3 regions of the Priestia aryabhattai genome follow, and region 1 is predicted to be linked to each of the others. Evidence: riboswitches for the same ligand, from Rfam matches in the RefSeq annotation. Region 1 holds a riboswitch; each other region holds the start of a gene.

The links. Region 1 has a riboswitch for cyclic di-AMP ahead of M3225_RS13325 (APC family permease). Riboswitches for the same ligand answer to the same signal wherever they lie in the genome.
Region 2: it holds a riboswitch for cyclic di-AMP, as region 1 does, so the genes downstream of both, M3225_RS01505 (potassium channel family protein) here and M3225_RS13325 (APC family permease) in region 1, are expected to answer to the same signal.
Region 3: it holds a riboswitch for cyclic di-AMP, as region 1 does, so the genes downstream of both, M3225_RS02455 (APC family permease) here and M3225_RS13325 (APC family permease) in region 1, are expected to answer to the same signal.

What each region holds. Positions count from the first base shown of each region.
Region 1 covers NZ_JAMBOQ010000003.1:19,849-26,193, forward strand. The annotation lists gene M3225_RS13315 (thiamine pyrophosphate-binding protein) at 1-915, shown strand, start outside; partial or broken gene M3225_RS13320 (YdeI/OmpD-associated family protein) at 1,403-1,995, shown strand; cyclic di-AMP (ydaO/yuaA leader) riboswitch at 3,053-3,195, shown strand; gene M3225_RS13325 (APC family permease) at 3,327-5,156, shown strand; gene M3225_RS13330 (hypothetical protein) at 5,617-5,970, shown strand; gene M3225_RS13335 (DEAD/DEAH box helicase) at 6,189-6,345, shown strand, end outside.
Region 2 covers NZ_JAMBOQ010000001.1:286,006-292,350, reverse strand. The annotation lists gene M3225_RS01525 (S1C family serine protease) at 1-1,122, shown strand, start outside; gene M3225_RS01520 (hypothetical protein) at 1,119-2,021, shown strand; gene M3225_RS01515 (Lrp/AsnC family transcriptional regulator) at 2,250-2,714, opposite strand; gene M3225_RS01510 (carboxymuconolactone decarboxylase family protein) at 2,835-3,293, shown strand; cyclic di-AMP (ydaO/yuaA leader) riboswitch at 3,410-3,554, shown strand; gene M3225_RS01505 (potassium channel family protein) at 3,679-4,338, shown strand; gene M3225_RS01500 (TrkH family potassium uptake protein) at 4,342-5,661, shown strand; gene M3225_RS01495 (YjcZ family sporulation protein) at 5,989-6,069, shown strand; gene M3225_RS01490 (YjcZ family sporulation protein) at 6,260-6,345, opposite strand, start outside.
Region 3 covers NZ_JAMBOQ010000001.1:466,844-473,188, forward strand. The annotation lists gene M3225_RS02450 (cation diffusion facilitator family transporter) at 1-953, opposite strand, end outside; gene M3225_RS02455 (APC family permease) at 1,063-2,889, opposite strand; cyclic di-AMP (ydaO/yuaA leader) riboswitch at 3,050-3,190, opposite strand; gene M3225_RS02460 (N-acetylmuramoyl-L-alanine amidase) at 3,382-4,410, opposite strand; gene glnA (type I glutamate--ammonia ligase) at 5,143-6,345, opposite strand, start outside.

The sequences.
Region 1 (6,345 bases):
TTATCTTTAGGTGCATTTGGCTTAGGTGGTACAGAAAGAGCGACGAAGTATTTGCAATCTAATATAGATCTCATGATTGTAATTGGAAGCAAGTTAAGCGATATGTCTTTAGCAGGATTCAAGGAGAGTTATAAGCCTAAGAAAATTATTCAATTTGATATAGACTCCACCTTTTCAGGGAAATCAATTTCAGTTCCAACCCTAGTTATCCAAGGAGATGCAAAAAGAAACTTAGAAGAGCTCAAAAAGAAAGTGAATGGTATGAGATCAACTCCCTTAGCACCAATTAATTTACTTGCTCAAGAACAAGGGAATGAAAAAAATCAAACTGAAGAGCTAAGTGAAAGTTCACATTATATATCAGCAGCTAGTGCAATTAAAGAGCTTCGTAGATATTTACCAGATGAAACAATATTATTTGGGGATGATGGAAGTCATACTTTTTTTGCTATTAAGCACTATGATATCTATGAGCCTGGCACTTTCTTTTTTGATGATGTGTTTGGTACTATGGGACATGCTATTGGTTATGCAATAGGTGCTAAAATAGCTTCACCACAGAAACCTATTGTATGCCTCACTGGCGATGGATGTACACTCATGCATGGTACCGAAATCGCATCAGCTGTAAATGAAGGCGTTGCAGTAGTATTTGTTGTATTTAACAATGGCGGTTTAGATATGGTTGATAAAGGGATGAAACAATGGTTAAATCGCTCGGTTGGAGCCAAGTATAAAGAAAAAACTAATATTAAGAAATTTGCAGAATCATTGGGAGCTATTGCTTATAGGTGTAGAAATAAAAGCGAAATAGAGGATGCTATTAGACAAACGTTGGAATATAAAAATATCCCTTCAGTTATAGAGGTTATGGTTGATCCCAAAGAAATACCACCTATCTTAGATAGGATATAAAGATTCAGGTTCTAGTGTAAAAATACCACGAAAATTTCAAAAGATCTCTAAACCTTTGATATGATAATAACATTATTTGAAAAAGGTTTGTTTTCAGTAGAATAAAGTTTAATTTGTTGTAGCTGAAATTTTATAATGCTGAGCAATAACAAATGTAATTACCTTAAATTTCACACATAAAAACCACTTGCATATCGCAAGTGGTTTCTATTTCTAAGATTACATATATCCATGTGGTGAATCCATTCAAGGAGAGATTTCGCAAGCATGCCAGAACAGTACATAGGGTTAAAGAAAGTTATAAACAGGCAAGTAGATGTCCCTCAACCTCTTTAAACAGACGATCAAATAGAATTAATTAATTTCACGTTGATTGAAGAAGGGCATTTCATAAATTTGGAGAATATTATCACAGTCAAATAATTTGATGATGGACTGTACGGGTGTTAGGGTGACTGATTGAAAAATTGAACAGGAGTGTTCCTTAATGGCAAATAGTAGAACAAATCCTAAAGTTGATGAATTTTTAAGTAAAGCTAAAAAGTGGAAAGAAGAATATGAGACGCTGAGAAACATTGTTCTTGACTGTGAGTTGATTGAAGAATTTAAGTGGATGAATCCTTGCTACACGTTTGAGAAAAAAATATCGTTTTAATACATGGGTTTAAAGAATATTGTGCACTTCTGTTTCCTAAGGGTGCTTTGTTACAGGATTCTCATGGCGTTCTAATCCAACAAACAGAGAATGTACAAGGAGCGCGTCAGATTCGGTTTACCAATGTGCAGGAAATAGTTGAAAAGGAAGCCATCTTGAAAGCTTATATTTATGAGGCCATTGAAGTTGAAAAAGCCGGTTTGAAAGTGAAAGTTAAAAAACCGGAAGAATTGATGATCCCTGAAGAACTTCAACATAAATTTGATGAAATTCCTTCTCTGAAAACATCTTTTGAAGCATTGACTCCAGGACGGCAAAGAGCATATATTCTTTATTTTTCTACAGCTAAACAATCTAAGACTCGAGAAGCAAGGATTGAGAAATATATGGAGAACATTCTCAACGGAAAAGGGTTAAATGATTAGTAGGTTTTATTTAAAACATAGCTAATATAAGAAGCCACTTGTATAAAACAAGTGGCTCTTTGCTACGTTGAATACATTAAAACATTCACGTATCATTCCCGTTACCGTTATAGCATAAATTCTATATTTCTCATTAAATATATGAAATAAAAGGGCTATTAAAACCTTTATAATCATATTTTAAGGCATAAAATACGCATTACAAGACAAGGAGTTCGTATTTCTATATGCTTACTGTTGATATATAAACAATGCCTATTAGAGGGATGTAAATAAAAAATACCCCAAAAAGGGGGCGCTTTTTATGAAATACATACTATACACAAAGGTAATGAGTCGTTAGTAAAAGGATATAGTCAAGCTCCTTTTATATTCATTATTGCATTTTCTCTTTGAAACTATACCCCATAAAAATCAAAAACACTCGTACAGGAGGGTGTTTTTACAACTTTAAACTTGAAAGGAGAAACGATCCGTCAGCAAAGCAAGTTGCCGACCATTCGTAGTTTGTGCCCTTTAATTGTTTTTTATACTATATATCTTTTCATTAATCTTATACCAGCACCCTTCTAAGCCAATAATCTTTTGTCTACCCCTCATAATGGTCTTACATTTCTCTCTTGACTTATTTTCATTACCAATTTTGTAAGCCAATAAGAGATAAAAACGACCCCTACATCGATTACAAAGAAATAAAATAAGTTCATTGGACTTCTAAAGTGGAATAAGTATATATTAGCAATCACAGTCTTTGCTTTTTTTGCTTCCTTTGTGGGGGAAGCATTTTTAAATGGTTAGGAATATATAAATTACTGAAATGGGAACACATTTATTCTGTACCATTTTATATTTTGATTGGAATCTTTGTGAAAATTGTATTGCAAAAATTTATTTCTATTGAGGGAAAATCGAGACATGGAATTTAATTACGTAATCTGTAACAAAAAGATATTATAAAGAAAGTATAGGAAATATTCATTTTAATTGATACCCTCTTTACAAATGTAAAACTCAGGCGTATAGTACCTAACATACATATATGATCTTGCTATTTTCATACCTTTTATCGCTTAATCCACTAAGGAGTGGGGGACCCATTTTTGTGCACTTGCACTTGGGGTGAATCCTTCTAAAAGAAGGTAGGGCTACTCTAAAGGCCCGAATCCGACAGCTAACCTCATCAGCGTTTGGAGAGAAGGTTTGCTTTTATTTGTCCTGGAAAGAACACTAAGCAGAACCTTAGTGTTCTTTTTTGTGTTTTTTTTCTGAGATAGGGAATGATGAGAGTAAACCAATATAGGTAAATGGCAAAGGTTCCAGGAGGAGTTTAGATGAGTTATTCATCCATAAAACGTTTATTAATTGGGAGGCCACTTAAATCAAAGGAGCTAGGTGAACAAAAGTTAAATAAGATCAAGGCCTTAGCTATTCTTTCATCCGATGCACTTTCATCCGTGGCGTACGGCCCAGAACAAGTCCTTATTGTGCTTGCCACAATTGGGATGATAGCATTTTGGTACTCTATCCCAATTGGTATTGGTGTACTTATTCTTTTAACAGCACTTATCCTTTCTTACCGACAAATTATTTATGCCTTTCCAGAAGGTGGTGGCGCTTATGTTGTATCTAAACATAACCTTGGAGAGAATGCAGGGCTTATTGCTGGAGGATCTCTATTAGTAGACTATATTTTAACCGTATCTGTAAGTATTTCATCTGGAACTGATGCGTTAACGTCTGCTTTTCCTGTTCTTCATGACTATAGGGTCATAATCGCTTGCTTATTGGTTATTTTTATTATGGTTTTGAATCTAAGAGGAGTAACGGAATCTGCGTCAGCATTAGCGTATCCTGTTTATTTGTTTGTTCTTGCATTACTTTTATTAATAGGGATAGGAATGTGGAAAGTAGCGACTGGTCAGATCTCTCCTGACATTCATCCTGCCATCGGGACTGCAGTGCCAGGAATCAGCTTATTTTTACTATTACGAGCTTTTTCATCAGGGTGTTCAGCTCTTACAGGCGTAGAAGCTATTTCAAATGCTGTAACAAACTTTAGACAGCCAGCTGCAAGAAATGCGGTTCGTACGCTTGTTGCAATGGGCGTTATTTTAGCTATTCTGTTTTCAGGTGTAATGTTCTTGGCTTATTGGTTTGGAATTGTACCTAAAGCAGAGGAGACGGTTGTTTCACAGCTTGCTTCCCAAGTGTTTGGACGAAATGGTTTCTATTATTTTGTTCAGGGTACAACGGCTTTAATTTTAGTATTAGCTGCTAATACAGGCTTTTCAGCCTTTCCTTTACTGGCTGTTAATTTAGCTGTAGATAAGTATATTCCTCGTATGTTTACGATACGTGGTGATCGTTTAGGCTATTCAAATGGGATTGTGACCCTTGGAATTGCCTCTATTGCGCTCATCATAGCATTTCAAGGTAATACAGAACGGTTAATTCCTTTATATGCCGTTGGAGTATTCATTCCATTTACGCTATCTCAAACAGGCATGATTGTAAAATGGCTAAGAGAAAAACCAGCTGGCTGGCAAGGGAAATTAGTGACTAATTTTATAGGGGCTTTTATTAGCTTCACTGTACTGATTATTTTCTTTACAACAAAATTCTCACAAGTGTGGGCTGTTTTAATCTTCTTACCTCTTATCGTCTATCTGTTTCACCGTATTAAGAACCATTACGTAGAGGTAGGAAAGCAACTTCGCATCAAGCCAGGAGACAAAGAAGCATTAGCACTAGAAGGAAATGTAGTCATTATACCGGTTGCAGGCTTAACAAGGGCTGTCGAGAATTCAATTAACTATGCGAAAATTATTGGAGACACAGTTATTGCGGTCCATGTGGCATTTGACCGTGAAAGTGAAAAGAGAATGGAAGAGATATGGAACGAACGATATCCTGATATACGCTTAGTTACATTCTACTCACAATATCGAAGCTTAGTTGGACCTCTTTTACGCTTTATTGATCGTGTAGAAGAGCGAGCTGATGATAGCCATATGGCTGTCACTGTTTTAATTCCGCAATTTATCACAAGAAAAAGCTGGCATAACGCGTTGCATAACCAATCAAGCTTATTACTAAGAGCACACCTTCTTTACCGGAAAAATGTCATTGTAACCACATTGCCTTATAAATTTAAAAAGTAAAGTGAACAAAAAGCCCATTTACTTAATAAGTTGATGGGCTTTATCTTTCCTATATGAATTGCTAGTCTAACTAACGCGTTTTTTAGTTTCTGATTCCGGTTTGATTAGTAGAGAAGATAAAAATTCATAAATAATTGCAAATACCAAGGGTTGTTTACCCTCCTTCAGTTTATATTTAATTTAGCTTAGATATAACCATAAAAATCAAGATTTAAAAATTATTGGTATTATGTTAATTAGGCATGAAGTTGCATAGCAACATCGTACAGATAGATTATAATAAAAAAAGATAATTTCCCATAGCCCTATTTTAAAAAATTGTTAATTAATTTTTTCCTTTTTTCTCTTTCGTTAGTTGAAGATAGAGGATATAGGAAGAATTCCATATTGTAAATCGTAATCATTGCGTTTATAATAAATGAAACGATGATTTGTTGTAACGATGAAGGGTGGAGCGACGATGAATGAAAAGATGATGGAGGTTTTCGCAAGAAATATTATTGCTTCTCTTTCGATTAACAAACGAATGCTATATCAATTTATTGAAGGAGTCGAAGATCATTTAGCACAAAAGGCTGAGACGAAAGAACAGTTTTTAACACTTCTTAAAGAACAGTCTCCTCATCACCAAGCAGCCAATCGTTTTGGAATGACTATTTTTGAAACGGTTACTTTAATGCACGAAATTGAAGACGAAATTAATGAAAAGTTAGAAAGGAAATTAGATAGATACGAGTGGATAGATTACACGGATTACATTACATATTCAAAACAAGCCATTAATAGTACCCGTTATTACCTTATTATTTCCTAGTTATTTTACTGACTTTTTTATATTGTAGATGTATGAGATGAAAATAAGTTTGACTTCAAAAATGAGTGTATATACAAAAGCCGCTTTTGCATTAGAAGAAAAGCGGCTTTTATGATTTTGAATTTTGAGCGCGTATAGAAGAATTAAAGTATAATGAAACATAGTGCATCGGGTCATGATAAAGATAATCACTAATTTAAAATAAATGAGGGTACAAAATGAATCAAAGAAGTTTTAGTCAATACGGTCTTAGTGATAAGGTAGTTAAGGCACTTTCTAGTTTGCAATACAATCATCCTACAGAAGTACAAAGCAAGGTGCTTCCTATTGCGCTAGAAGAGAGAGATGTTGTCGTGAAGTCTCAAACAGGAAGTG
Region 2 (6,345 bases), on a different contig from region 1:
GGAATTGTGTTATACGGCGCTCCGCAGCTAGGGTTAATGGATTCAGCTGATACGCAAACAGCGAATCAAACGAATCAAACAACGCAGACTCAAACCGCAACAACGACGAGCACAACACCTCGAACAGTAAGCACCACCGTGAATCAGTCAGATCTTGTTTCAGTTGTAAATAAAGTATCAGCGGCTGTTGTAGGCGTGAATAACATCCAGCAGCAAACAAATCCATTTTCTGGAGATACCCAAACGCAAGAAGCAGGAACGGGTTCAGGTGTTATTTTTAAAAAAGAAAATGGAAAAGCATACGTTGTGACAAATAACCACGTTATTGATGGCGCAAGCGAAGTAGAAGTGTCACTTTCAAACGGTCAAAAAGAACAAGCTAAAATTGTAGGAGCTGATGCGCTAACGGATTTAGCCGTGCTTGAAATGTCCGATAAAAATGTGGAACAAGTGGCGAAGTTCGGGAAATCATCAGATTTAGTAGCGGGTGAAACGGTTCTTGCAATCGGAAACCCTCTTGGTGAACAATTCTCGCGTACGGTCACACAAGGTATCGTCAGCGCAGCGAAACGCTCCGTTCCTATTTCAGACAATTGGAACGTAGACGTGATTCAAACGGATGCGGCTATTAATCCGGGAAACAGCGGTGGTGCCTTAATCAATTCTTCCGGTGAAGTAATAGGTATTAACAGTATGAAAATTTCAGAAGACAATGTAGAAGGCATCGGCTTTGCTCTTCCAAGTGATGAAGTGCAGCCAACGATTGAACAGCTGATGAAAAACGGTAAAATAACCCGTCCATATATGGGCGTAGGTCTTCAAGATGTAGGTCAGCTTTCAGCCGAAACAAAACAAAATCAACTAGGCCTAACAAGCGATACGTCTGAAGGAGTTGTCGTAACGACAGTTGAACCGTTTTCTTCTGCTTCTGATGCAGGTTTACAATCAAAAGACGTGATTGTTGCCATCGATGGAAATAAAGTTAAAACATCCAGTGATTTACGTCAATACTTATACACAAAACGCAAAGTAGGAGACACGGTGAAATTAGACGTGTACCGAAACGGAAAGAAACAAACCATTTCTCTGAAGCTTTCAGAGCAGCAGGATAACAATGGATGAGTTCAACACCGTTAAAGCTGCAGCTAGCAGTATTAACAGCGTTCGGACTTTTGACAGGATGCGGAGGGAAGCATTCAAACACGATGTTTCCTTCTGTAGAAATTAGTCAGCTATCTTCTACCAAAGAAGTGGCAGCGTATGAAGGAGGAAAGGTGACAGGAGCTGAATTCAACCGTTTTTTAGCCGTTGAAGGGTTCTTAAATCCCGATGCTCCGCTAAATGATACAAGCTACCGCAAAGAGTTGTTGCGGCGGCTTGTGATGCAAAAAATCTTAATTGCACATCTAGAGACAAGCGATAGGGTACAAAAACAAGTCGAGGATATGTGGAAGCAAATCAAACGCTCATATGACGAGGATACACGAAAGCAAGGTTATGAAGTATTACACATTCGTTCTAGTGATGTAACCAACCAGTTAACGAATCAGTTTAAATTAGAGGAATACTTCCGTAAACAAATTACGTCTGATAAACTAAGCGCTTACTATAAACGTATTGAAAACAATGTAACGCGCGTATCTTTTACGCAGCTAACTCTTCCAACTTTACATGATGCCGATGCTGTTGCGGCTGAACTGCAGAAGGGAACATCGCTCCAAGACGGTCAAAAAAAATTTGCTGATCTCCACACAATCAGCAAAATAGAGAATGCTGATAATCTAAAGCTTTCAAGTCTATCCTCCTCATTTATAGACATTTTGAAAAAACAGCACATCGGAGAGAGTAGCGAACCCATTAAAATGGGTAAAGCCTATTATATTCTTATTTTGAAACAAAAAGATAAAAAAACGGAATCAGAGGTCAAAGAAGAAATGATGAATGAACTTGTTTTGAATGGAATCAACCGGTATATCCAGGATGAACTGCCAAGGCTTCACGTGACTTTTCACCTTAGGTAGTTCCCTTTTATATAGATTGATTGTTTCCAAAAAACAAGCAGTAAAAGAGCTGTCTATATAATAGAGAGCTCTTTTACATTTTTAAGTAGACAGAAATGTCAGCACCTGATAAAATAAAGTTGTAAAACTTTCATTATTCGGAAAATTTATACCCTCCAGCTTTGGAGGGTTATTTTTTGTGTGTTTTCACGCTGTACAATTTAATGGATGAACAAAAGCTTCTATCGTTTATGATAGGTGCTTTTTATGTTTTAAATGATTCAGTAGTTCAAGAGACATCTCCACGTGAGAAAGGGCGATGTGTGAAATCGTTTTGGCATAAGGTGTAATTTCGTTAATAAATTGTTCTAGTACGTGCAGGTGAGGAAGCTGAAGCTTTGTAATAAAGCAGGCTTGCCCAGCGATGCGCTCACAGAATAAAGCATAGGGGTACTGAGAAATAAATCGTTTAAAACGCTCGTGCTCTCCGTTTTTCATGGTTACTTCAATAAAACACGACACGGGCAAATGCAGCTTTTCATAATCAATATCGATTGTATACCCTTTTATAACGCCAAAGCTCTCTAGCTGCCTTACTCGCTCTGCTACCGAAGGAGGAGACAAGTTAATTTGTTTTCCTAGCTCTCTTAAGGAAAGACGGCTGTTTTGCTGCAGCGCCTGCAAAATCGATAAATCAATTTCATCAATTTTCAATTGAAAACCTTCTTTCTTATTAACGTTTCATTTGATTAGTAATAACAGATAAAATGTTTTATATGTTATCTGAAATTTCCATTTTTCTTACTATAATAATTAAAAAGGAGTGAGTAAAAAATGGCAAGAGTTTTGTTAACAAACGAAGAGGGAACAAATTTTGAAAAAGCACTGAATTTAATTCCACATGTAAAAAGATTGTATGATAGGCTTTACGACACGCTTTGGAAGAGCGATATAGTAGAAAAAGAGACAAAGGAAAAAATTAGGCTTTATCTAGCAGGTGTTAACGGCTGTGAGACGTGTATGAGCATGTCATATATAGGTGATGAGACGCTTAATCAAAAAGTATTAAGAGAAGAAAAGCTTGAAGAAAAAGATCGACTCCTGTTTCGATTTATTGATGTATATCGGGTGCGTCCGAGAGATTTGACGGATGCTGAGATGAATCAATTAAAGAAATATTACAGTGATACGCAGCTATTAGAGCTTTTGGCTGTTATTAATTTGTTTGATCAATTTCACAAACTGATTGTCAGTTTAGATTTATATGATTTTTGCAGTTTGCAGCGCAAGTGATGTCTTCCTTAAAAATACCTTGACAGACAAAATCCACAGGAGTAAGATAGCTTTCGTGAAGTGAAACGTATCATAAATCAAATTGATTATTCTAGAAAATAGATCATAGACATTTGAATAAAAAATCGCTTAATCCATTACGGAGCGGAGGACCCATTATTTACGCACATATTGTGCTCTGGGGTGAATCCTTAAAAAGGTAGGGTTACTCTTAAAACCCGAACCCGACAGCTAACTTCGCAAGCGTTTTGAGGGGGAAGAGTGTGAAAAAGCACAGGAGCCTTCCTGTGTTTTTTTGCGCTTTTTTTAAGAAAAAGATGTAATTTTTTAGAAAAAGTATAAGCTAAGAGAACACAGAGCAGTTGAAGAAAGGAATAAATACATTATGAAAAAACAGTTTGCTGTATTGGGATTAGGTCGTTTTGGAGGCAGTTTGGTTGAAGAGTTTGCTAATTTGGATGTGGATGTGCTCGCTATTGACCGCAATCAGGAGGTAGTAAATAAATATAGCAACTCAGCTACATATGTTGTGCAAGCGAACGCAATTGATGAAGCTAGCTTAAAAGGGCTAGGTATTCGCAATGTTGATCATGCTCTTATTTCGTTTGGGGATGATATCGAAGCAAGCGTGCTCGCAACGATGCTTTTAAAAGATATGGGCGTTAAGCAAGTATGGGTAAAAGCGGTGAATATGTATCATCAAAAAGTGCTGGAGAAAATAGGAGCGGACAAAGTCATTCATCCCGAGCGCGATATTGCTAAGCGCATTGCTCATCATGTGGTGTCAGAAAAAATCATTGACTACATTGAACTGTCAAAGGACTACAGTATTGTTGAAATTGTCGCTTCTAAGAAACTTCATAATAAAACGCTGTTTGATTTAAATATTCGCGCAAAGTACGGCTGCAATATTATCGGTTTTCAGCGAAAAGACGGGGAAATGGTGATTTCGCCTACCGCGCATGAAAGAATCGAACAAGGAGATATGCTTATTGTCATCGGACATAATCGCGATTTGAACCGTTTTGAAGAAGAAGGAGTTTAAATCATGAAAAAACAAATTATTAAACTCACCCCTCCTCAGCTGCTTGTTTCTATTTTTGGCGGAGGAATTATTATTGGTGCTTTTCTATTGATGATGCCTTTTTCTACTACTGAGCCGATCCGGTGGGTAGATGCTCTTTTTACGTCTACTTCCGCGATGACAGTAACCGGCTTAGCCGTCGTCGATACGGGCACGCGTTTTACCGTCATCGGTCAAACGATTATTATGCTGTTAATTCAAATAGGTGGTCTTGGCATTATGTCATTTGCCGTGTTGATTTTTATGATGCTAGGTAAAAAAATTGGATTTAAAGAGCGTATGCTTGTTCAGCAGGCATTAAATCAGACGAGCGTCGGTGGAGTTGTGCTGCTAGTTAAAAGGTTGTTTATCTTTTCATTTTTAATTGAGTTTGTTGCACTTATCTTTTTAGCGATACGCTGGGTTCCGGAGTTCGGATGGTCTAAGGGGCTGTTCTTTAGCTTGTTTCATTCGATTTCGGCTTTTAATAACGCAGGGTTCGGACTGTTGTCTGATAACTTAGTTCAGTATGTAGGAGATCCCATTATTAACATAACGATTTCTTTTTTGTTCATTATTGGTGGGTTAGGGTTTACCGTCCTTGCTGATATGTGGGTGAAAAAATCGTATAAAAAACTAACGCTGCATTCAAAAATTATGATTATCAGCACGTTCGCCATTAACGTGATTGCCATGCTTTTTATTTTCTTCTTAGAGTACGGCAATTCGCATACGCTCGGAAATTTATCATTAGGAGACAAAGTATGGGCTTCTTATTTTCAAGCGGTAACGACAAGAACCGCTGGGTTTAATACAATTGATTTAGCTCACCTGCATGATGCAACGGTCTTTTTAATGGTTTTATTAATGTTTATTGGTGCAGGAAGTGCGTCAACAGGAGGCGGTATCAAACTCACGACGTTTGTGGTTATTGTCTTTTCTATATGGGCATTTTTACGAAGCAGGGAAGATATTGTGCTGCTAAAGAGACGCCTTCTTCCTCTTCACGTGTTTAAGGCACTAGCCATTACGATGATTTCAATTATGTTTGTGTTTGGGGCCATTTTCCTGTTAAATATTTCGGAAAACCTGCCGTTTGTAAAAATTATGTTTGAAGTGGTTTCTGCGTTTGGAACAGTAGGTTTATCGATGGGAGCTACTCCTGAACTATCATACTTTGGACGCGTGATCATCATCTTTATTATGTGTTTAGGAAAAGTCGGGCCATTAACGCTTGCTTTTTCATTATCAAAACAGAAGCGAGAAGCTGTACGATATCCAAACGAAGATATTATGCTAGGGTAGAAAAAATCGCCTCCAAGGAGGCGATTTTTTTATGTTATTCATGGAGTCAGGACATGAAAGATGTCACGCATAAAATGGTCGCAATGAGTAAAAAGAAGGTGAAAACAAGAATACTGGGCAATTTGGAATGTCGGCGCATCAAAGGACCCCCTTTTTTTATAGTAAAAAATCTCTTATTATATATAACGAAAGAAACAAAAATATGATTCACTTTTTTTAGCGAATTTTGAAGATTTTTCTCGTAAAAAAATCCGCACAGCTGTCCTAAACATTTTGCCAAGCTGTTGCATACACTAAAAGCAGATAAAAGGAAGTGAGGGATGATACGTGGAAAAACAAAATTTTGCGTTAATCGTTGTGTTATTTGTTTTACTTGTTATTGTAGGCGCGTCTGGCTTTCGCTTTTAAACGTTAACTTTATTTGCGCATAGCCCCCGTCAAGAAGGGCATACTAGGCGGAAGTAAAAACCAAAAATTTCTTCAATATTGCCGAACAATGAGTTCCTCTACTCATTCATCTAATCGGTATGTAGCCATGCGAAAGAGCATGGTTTTTTTTTGAAATAAGAGGATGAATGATGTTCATCCCCTCTAGAAATTAGTAGTAGCAAGAACACCCTACGATTACTAATAGAATAAATAAAACAACGATAAATGAAAAACCCAAACCGCCTTTTTCGCCCA
Region 3 (6,345 bases), on a different contig from region 1:
CTTGGCACCCAGTCAGGAATTCCATCATCTTCATCAAATTCAATAATGACATCCGTTACTCCTTTTTCCTGTAAAATACGATTTTCCAGCCGATCTTTAATATCATCAGCTTCTGCCACTGTTAAAGAAGGATCAATTTCTACTTTTAATTCAACGTGAAGCGCTTCTCCTTCTTTCATCACCATTAATGTTTGAATATCACGCACTTGTACATCTTGCATCACAATTGCGCCAATTTTGATTTCCATTTCTTTATCTGCTTCGCCAAGCGCTCCAGCAGCGTTATCTAAAAATACTCGTCCTACTACAAAAAACATCATAAGACCAATTAAAATAGAAGCAATTCCTTCAGCCTGATGAAAAGGTGTAAACCGTGAAATAAAAACCGCAATTAATGCCAGCACGCCTCCTCCAGTAGCCACAAGATCTTCCATAAAAACAAGCTTGGTTGCTGGCTTTGCTTTCTTTAAATGAACAAAGCTTTGTGTAAAAACATTGACCTCGGCGGTATTCATCCCGACATCGTGCAAAATTTCTTTCATTGCCTTAAATAGGACAAACATCTCAAGCAATACCGAGATGCCAAGTACTGCAATATTTAAAATAAAGCCTGAAGACTTGGTCGGATGAAGGATATGCTGATAGCCTTCTTTAATCGTTTCAAACGCCATAATTCCTACTACAAGAACCGCTCCTAATAGAACGAGATTAACCAATCGGCCGAAACCGTTTGGAAATCGTTTGGACGGGGCTTTTTTACTTAATGCCGAACCTATAAAGACAAAAAACTGATTAGCTGCATCTCCTAAGCTGTGCATCGTTTCAGCAAACATTGCTACATTCCCTGTTAAAGTGAAAGCAATTCCTTTAATAATGGAGATAATGGTATTAACTACAGCGGCCATAATGGCCGATTTATTTCCTTTTCGCAACAATTTAATCAATTCACTCATGCAATCCCTCCGTTTGCGCCTTTGATGAGATTCTATTACGGTTAGTGTATGTGAATTTAAAAATTAAAAACCTCCAACATACAAGTTGGAGGTTTTTAGTCATGTTTCATTATTTTCTAAAACGGTACGGTACAGTTGTAACAATTACATTTTTACGGTAAAGCAAATGTGCTTTTAACAGCAGACTGGACTGATTGTGAAGGATATTTTGCCAACTTTTTTTTGTAATGAATTGTGGAATAACGACCGTAATGGCCATATTATTTTCCCGGGCTTTTTCTTCAGCCATATCGATGAATCGAAACAACGGCCGCACTAGGCTGCGGTATTGAGAATGAAACGTAACAATACGAATATCAGGCTGCCACTTCTCCCACTTCTCTTCCATTCTCTTTTCGCTTTCTCGGTCAAAAGCCACATGCACCGCAATAACGGTATCGCCAATCGTTCTTGCATAATTTAATGAATTTTCTACTACCTTTGTCATTCCTGCTACAGGAACAATGACCACACTTCCTTCAAGCTTTCCAATCTTTTCTCCTTGTTTAATACGAAGCTGCTCTCCTACCGATTCATAATGCGTATGAATTCGATGAAAAATATAGACAATAATCGGCAAGAAAACTAGCACGGACCATACTTGTGAAAACTTCGTTGTAAACAAAATAATTAATACAGTTAATGTAATGAGCGCACCAATTAAGTTGATGGTTAGCTTTCCTTGCCAGCCGGCCGGCTTTTCTCTAAGCCATTTGACAATCATGCCTGTTTGAGAAAGCGTAAATGGAATGAACACCCCAACTGCATAAAGAGGAATTAATTGTTCCGTCGCTCCTTTAAAAGCTACAATTAAGACAATAGAAGCAATTCCAAGCGTCACAATTCCATTTGAATAGCCTAGTCGATCGCCACGAATTTGAAACATTCTTGGCATGTATTTATCAGACGATAAGTTTACAGCCAGCAAAGGGAAAGCTGAAAAGCCCGTATTTGCCGCTAGCACTAGGATTAGAGCTGTTGTGCCTTGAATAAAATAATAAAATCCATTTCTTCCAAACACACTCGATGCAATTTGTGATACAACAGTTTCATCTGCTTTTGGAGAAATTCCAAGCCAATAAGCTAAAAACGTGATTCCAGAAAATAAAACGGCTAGAATACCGCCCATCAGCATTAATGTATGAACAGCATTTTTTGCACCTGGCTCTTTAAAGTTAGGCACCGCATTTGAAATAGCTTCTACACCTGTCAATGCCGAACAGCCTGACGAAAAAGCTTTTAATAATAAAAATAAACTAATACCTGGCACCACTGTACCAAGGGATGTATGAAGCTCAGGTGAAACTTGACCTGTCGCTATTTTAAAGAAGCCCACCGCTATTAACAAAATAAGAGCAATAACAAATAAATAAACCGGATAAGCTAATACAGAAGCGGATTCTGTTACACCTCGTAAATTTAAGACGGTAATAAAAATCACCAGCAAACACGCAATTACTACGTTATAATGATGCAGCGCTGGAAAAGCCGAAGTTAAAGCATCCGTTCCTGCTGAGACGCTCACAGCAACTGTTAAAATATAATCTACTAACAGTGATCCCCCAGCGATAAGCCCAGGATTTTCTCCTAAATTGGTTTTAGAAACAATATAAGCTCCTCCGCCTTGAGGATATGCATAAATAATTTGACGATATGAAAGAATTAAAGCCGTCAGCAGCACCAATACCCCAAGCGCAATTGGAATCGAATACCAATAGGCAAGGACTCCGACTGTTGCAAGTACAATTAAAATCTGTTCTGTTCCATACGCTACTGAAGATAAGGCATCTGATGATAAAATAGCCAGCGCTTTAAGCTTACTAAGCTTTTGATCGCCTAACTCTTTTGTTTTAAGCGGCTTTCCAATCAATAATCTTTTGAGAACTGAATAGTTCACGTAATTTCCCTCCGATAATCGCTTAGCTACATTGCTATTTGTTGCTAAGCTCCGTTACAAGTTCAATAATAAATGGTATTGTCCCTAAAAAATACCTTTTTATGTTAAAAAAGCGCACAAAAAAAACACTAAGGGTTCTCAGCGTTTTTACACAGCTTAAACCTCCTCTCCAAAACGCTTATGGGGTTAGCTGTCGGATTCGGGCTATGAGAGTAGCCCTACCTTTTAAAAAGGATTCACCCCAAGTGACAATGCACAAATTTGGGTCCCCCACTTCTGACGAATTAAGCGATCACAGGCCAATATAATTTTTGGTTAAAGGGTATGATTGATAACATGTTTCTTTCATAACTATCCTTTATTCTTAGATAATATACTCCCGTACAATTGGTTTGTAAAGCATTATTTTACGTAAACAATAAAATAGTGCTTAAGGCGCTTTTAACAGGAAAATAAAAGGCCTTCTGACTGCTTACAGAAGACCTTCTCACTTTAACTTTTTGCTTTTAGAACGGTTGCTAGCTTGTTTTTCGTTTGAAGACCATAAATGCCATCTACATCATAAGGGAGATACACAAGCTGAAAACGTCTTACTGCATCTTTCGTTTGAACTCCATATATTCCGTCTACTGACCCTACTTTAAAATTAACCGCGTTTAATGCTCTCTGAAGCTGTTTCACAGCTTCTCCAGAATCACCTTGTTTTAAAATTCCATTTGGAAGTGGATATTGTTCAGAAGGTGGTGTTGGTGATGGAGTTGGTGAAGTTCCGGAAGGAATAACAATCGTTTTTCCAACTTGTAGTGTTAAAGGATCAGAAAGCCCTGTATTCGCTTCTTGAAGCGCTTGTACTGTTATTCCGTACTTCTGTGCAATACTGTACAGCGTATCTCCTTGCTTGATCGTATACGTTTTTGTACTCGGTTCAGAAGGTGAAGGGTTTGGAATTGGTGTTGGTGTTGGAACTGCACGACGAGGTAAATTTAAATATACGGCAATTCCTTTTGCATACGATTCACCCATGCTTTTTAAAAATGCTGCATTTTGAAGAAGTGCTGCATCTGTCCTGTTATCAATAAATGCAATTTCAGTGAGTACTGCAGGCATATTTGTTAAGCGAAGCACCGCATAATTGGCTGATTTTCGTCCGCGATTCGGATGATTATACGACAGCAGCGTTGGCTGTACTTGGCCGTGTACAATTGATTGAAACGTTTTACTAGCATTGCTAGCGCTTCGATAAACATAATCTTCGTAACCTGTTCCTCCACCAGCATTTACGTGAATAGACATAAATGCATCTGCTCCCCACGAATTAGCTTGAGAAGCGCGCTGAGATAAAGATAAAAAAGTATCTGTGGTACGGGTGGTTTTAATCGTAAAGTCACTGTAAGTGCTATTTAAATAGCTTATTAAATATTGTTGAATTTTTAAAACTAAGTTTTTTTCATATAGTCCGTTCGCTCCAACTGCTCCTGTATCTGCCCCACCATGTCCTGCATCAAGATAGATTTTTTTCATATTACTTGTTCCTCCTTATTGTTAACATATGCGTGAGGGCAAAAAGTGCTACGTATACTAGCCTACTAAGTAGAAAATTACTAAAAAAAGGCCCGCTGTTCAAAGGCAGCGGGTATTCTGCTTTATAGACAGAATATTGAATAGGGATAGCTCTCAAGGAGTGACAGCTATATGCAGAGTGTTGATTCGTTGATTAAATGATAATAATTATCATTTTCATTTAAAGTATACACTAAGAGGGAAGTTTTGTCTATTCTATTATGATAACGGTAGGGTCTATTTAAAAAGCAGTACACCTATGACAATGAGAATAATCCAAATTGGAATGCTTATCAATATTCCTATCACTAAACCTTTAAAGAAATTTCCTTCTTTCATTTTTATTCCATCCCTCTCCAACAGTATTTTCTAACGATACTATGATTAGCTGAAAATTCTCTGAAGTTATACTGAAATACAGTGCAGAGTGAACACATAAACAATCTCACTATCTGTTATACACTACTTTTACTTATAGATTCAATGAGACAAAAAGCTCATCCGTTTTGATTTATGTAAACCAATTCTTTCTTGTATGTAACGAAACAATAAAAAAGCCCACCGTAAATTGTACGACAGGCAGCTTTATTATAAACAAGCTATATATTCAATTTACTTATGCAGAATGTCATTCATTTTGAAAAATAAAAAAGTCTGAGAGAATGTATAAACGATCTCTCAGACTTTTAAAAATTAATATTGGCTCATATATTGGTCACGTTCCCAAGGATGAACTTGTGTACGGAACATATCCCATTCGATTTCTTTCGCTTCAACGAAATGCTCTGCTAAGTGTTCACCTAAAGCAGCAACCATAACTTCGTTTGATTGGAAGCTATCTAAAGCTTGAGCTAGTGTTGCAGGTAAATCTACGATACCTTCTTCAACACGCTCTTCTTTTGTCATTACATAGATATTACGATCGATAGGTTTTGGAGCTTCAAGATTGTTCTTGATTCCATCTAAACCAGCTTTTAACAGAACAGCCATTGCTAAGTATGGGTTAGCAGCTGGGTCTACGCTACGTACCTCAACACGAGTTCCTACGCCACGAGAAGCTGGGATACGGATTAATGGGCTACGGTTGCGTGCAGACCATGCAACATAACAAGGAGCCTCATATCCAGGTACTAGACGCTTATAAGAGTTGACAGTAGGGTTTGTTACTGCTGTAAAGCTATGTGCGTGCTTGATGATACCTGCGATAAATTGGCGAGCCGTATCACTTAGCTCTAAATTACCGTTTTCATCATAAAATGCGTTTTGACCATTTTTAAATAATGAAACGTTACAGTGCATGCCTGAACCATTCACACCAAATAGTGGTTTTGGCATAAATGTAGCGTGTAAACCATGTTTACGTGCAATTGTTTTTACAACAAGTTTGAACGTTTGGATATCATCACAAGCTCTTAATGCAGAAGCATATTTGAAGTCGATCTCGTGTTGTCCAGGAGCTACCTCATGGTGAGATGCTTCAATTTCAAAGCCCATTTCTTCAAGCTCTAATACGATGTCACGACGGCAGTTTTCACCAAGGTCAGTTGGCGCTAAGTCGAAGTAGCCACCTTTATCATTTAGTTCTAATGTAGGTTCGCCTTTTTCGTCTAATTTGAATAAGAAGAACTCTGGCTCAGGTCCAAGATTGAAATCAGTAAACCCTAACTCTTCCATCTCTTTTAACACACGTTTTAAGTTATTACGTGGATCTCCATCAAACGGAGTTCTATCTGCATTGTAGATGTCACAAATAAAACGTGCTACTTTACCTTTTTCAGATGTCCAAGGGAAAATAACAAATGTGTCAATGTCCGGGAATAGGTACATATCTGATTCTTCAATACGTACAAACCCTTCAATAGAAGAACCGTCAAACATCATTTTGTTGTCTAACGC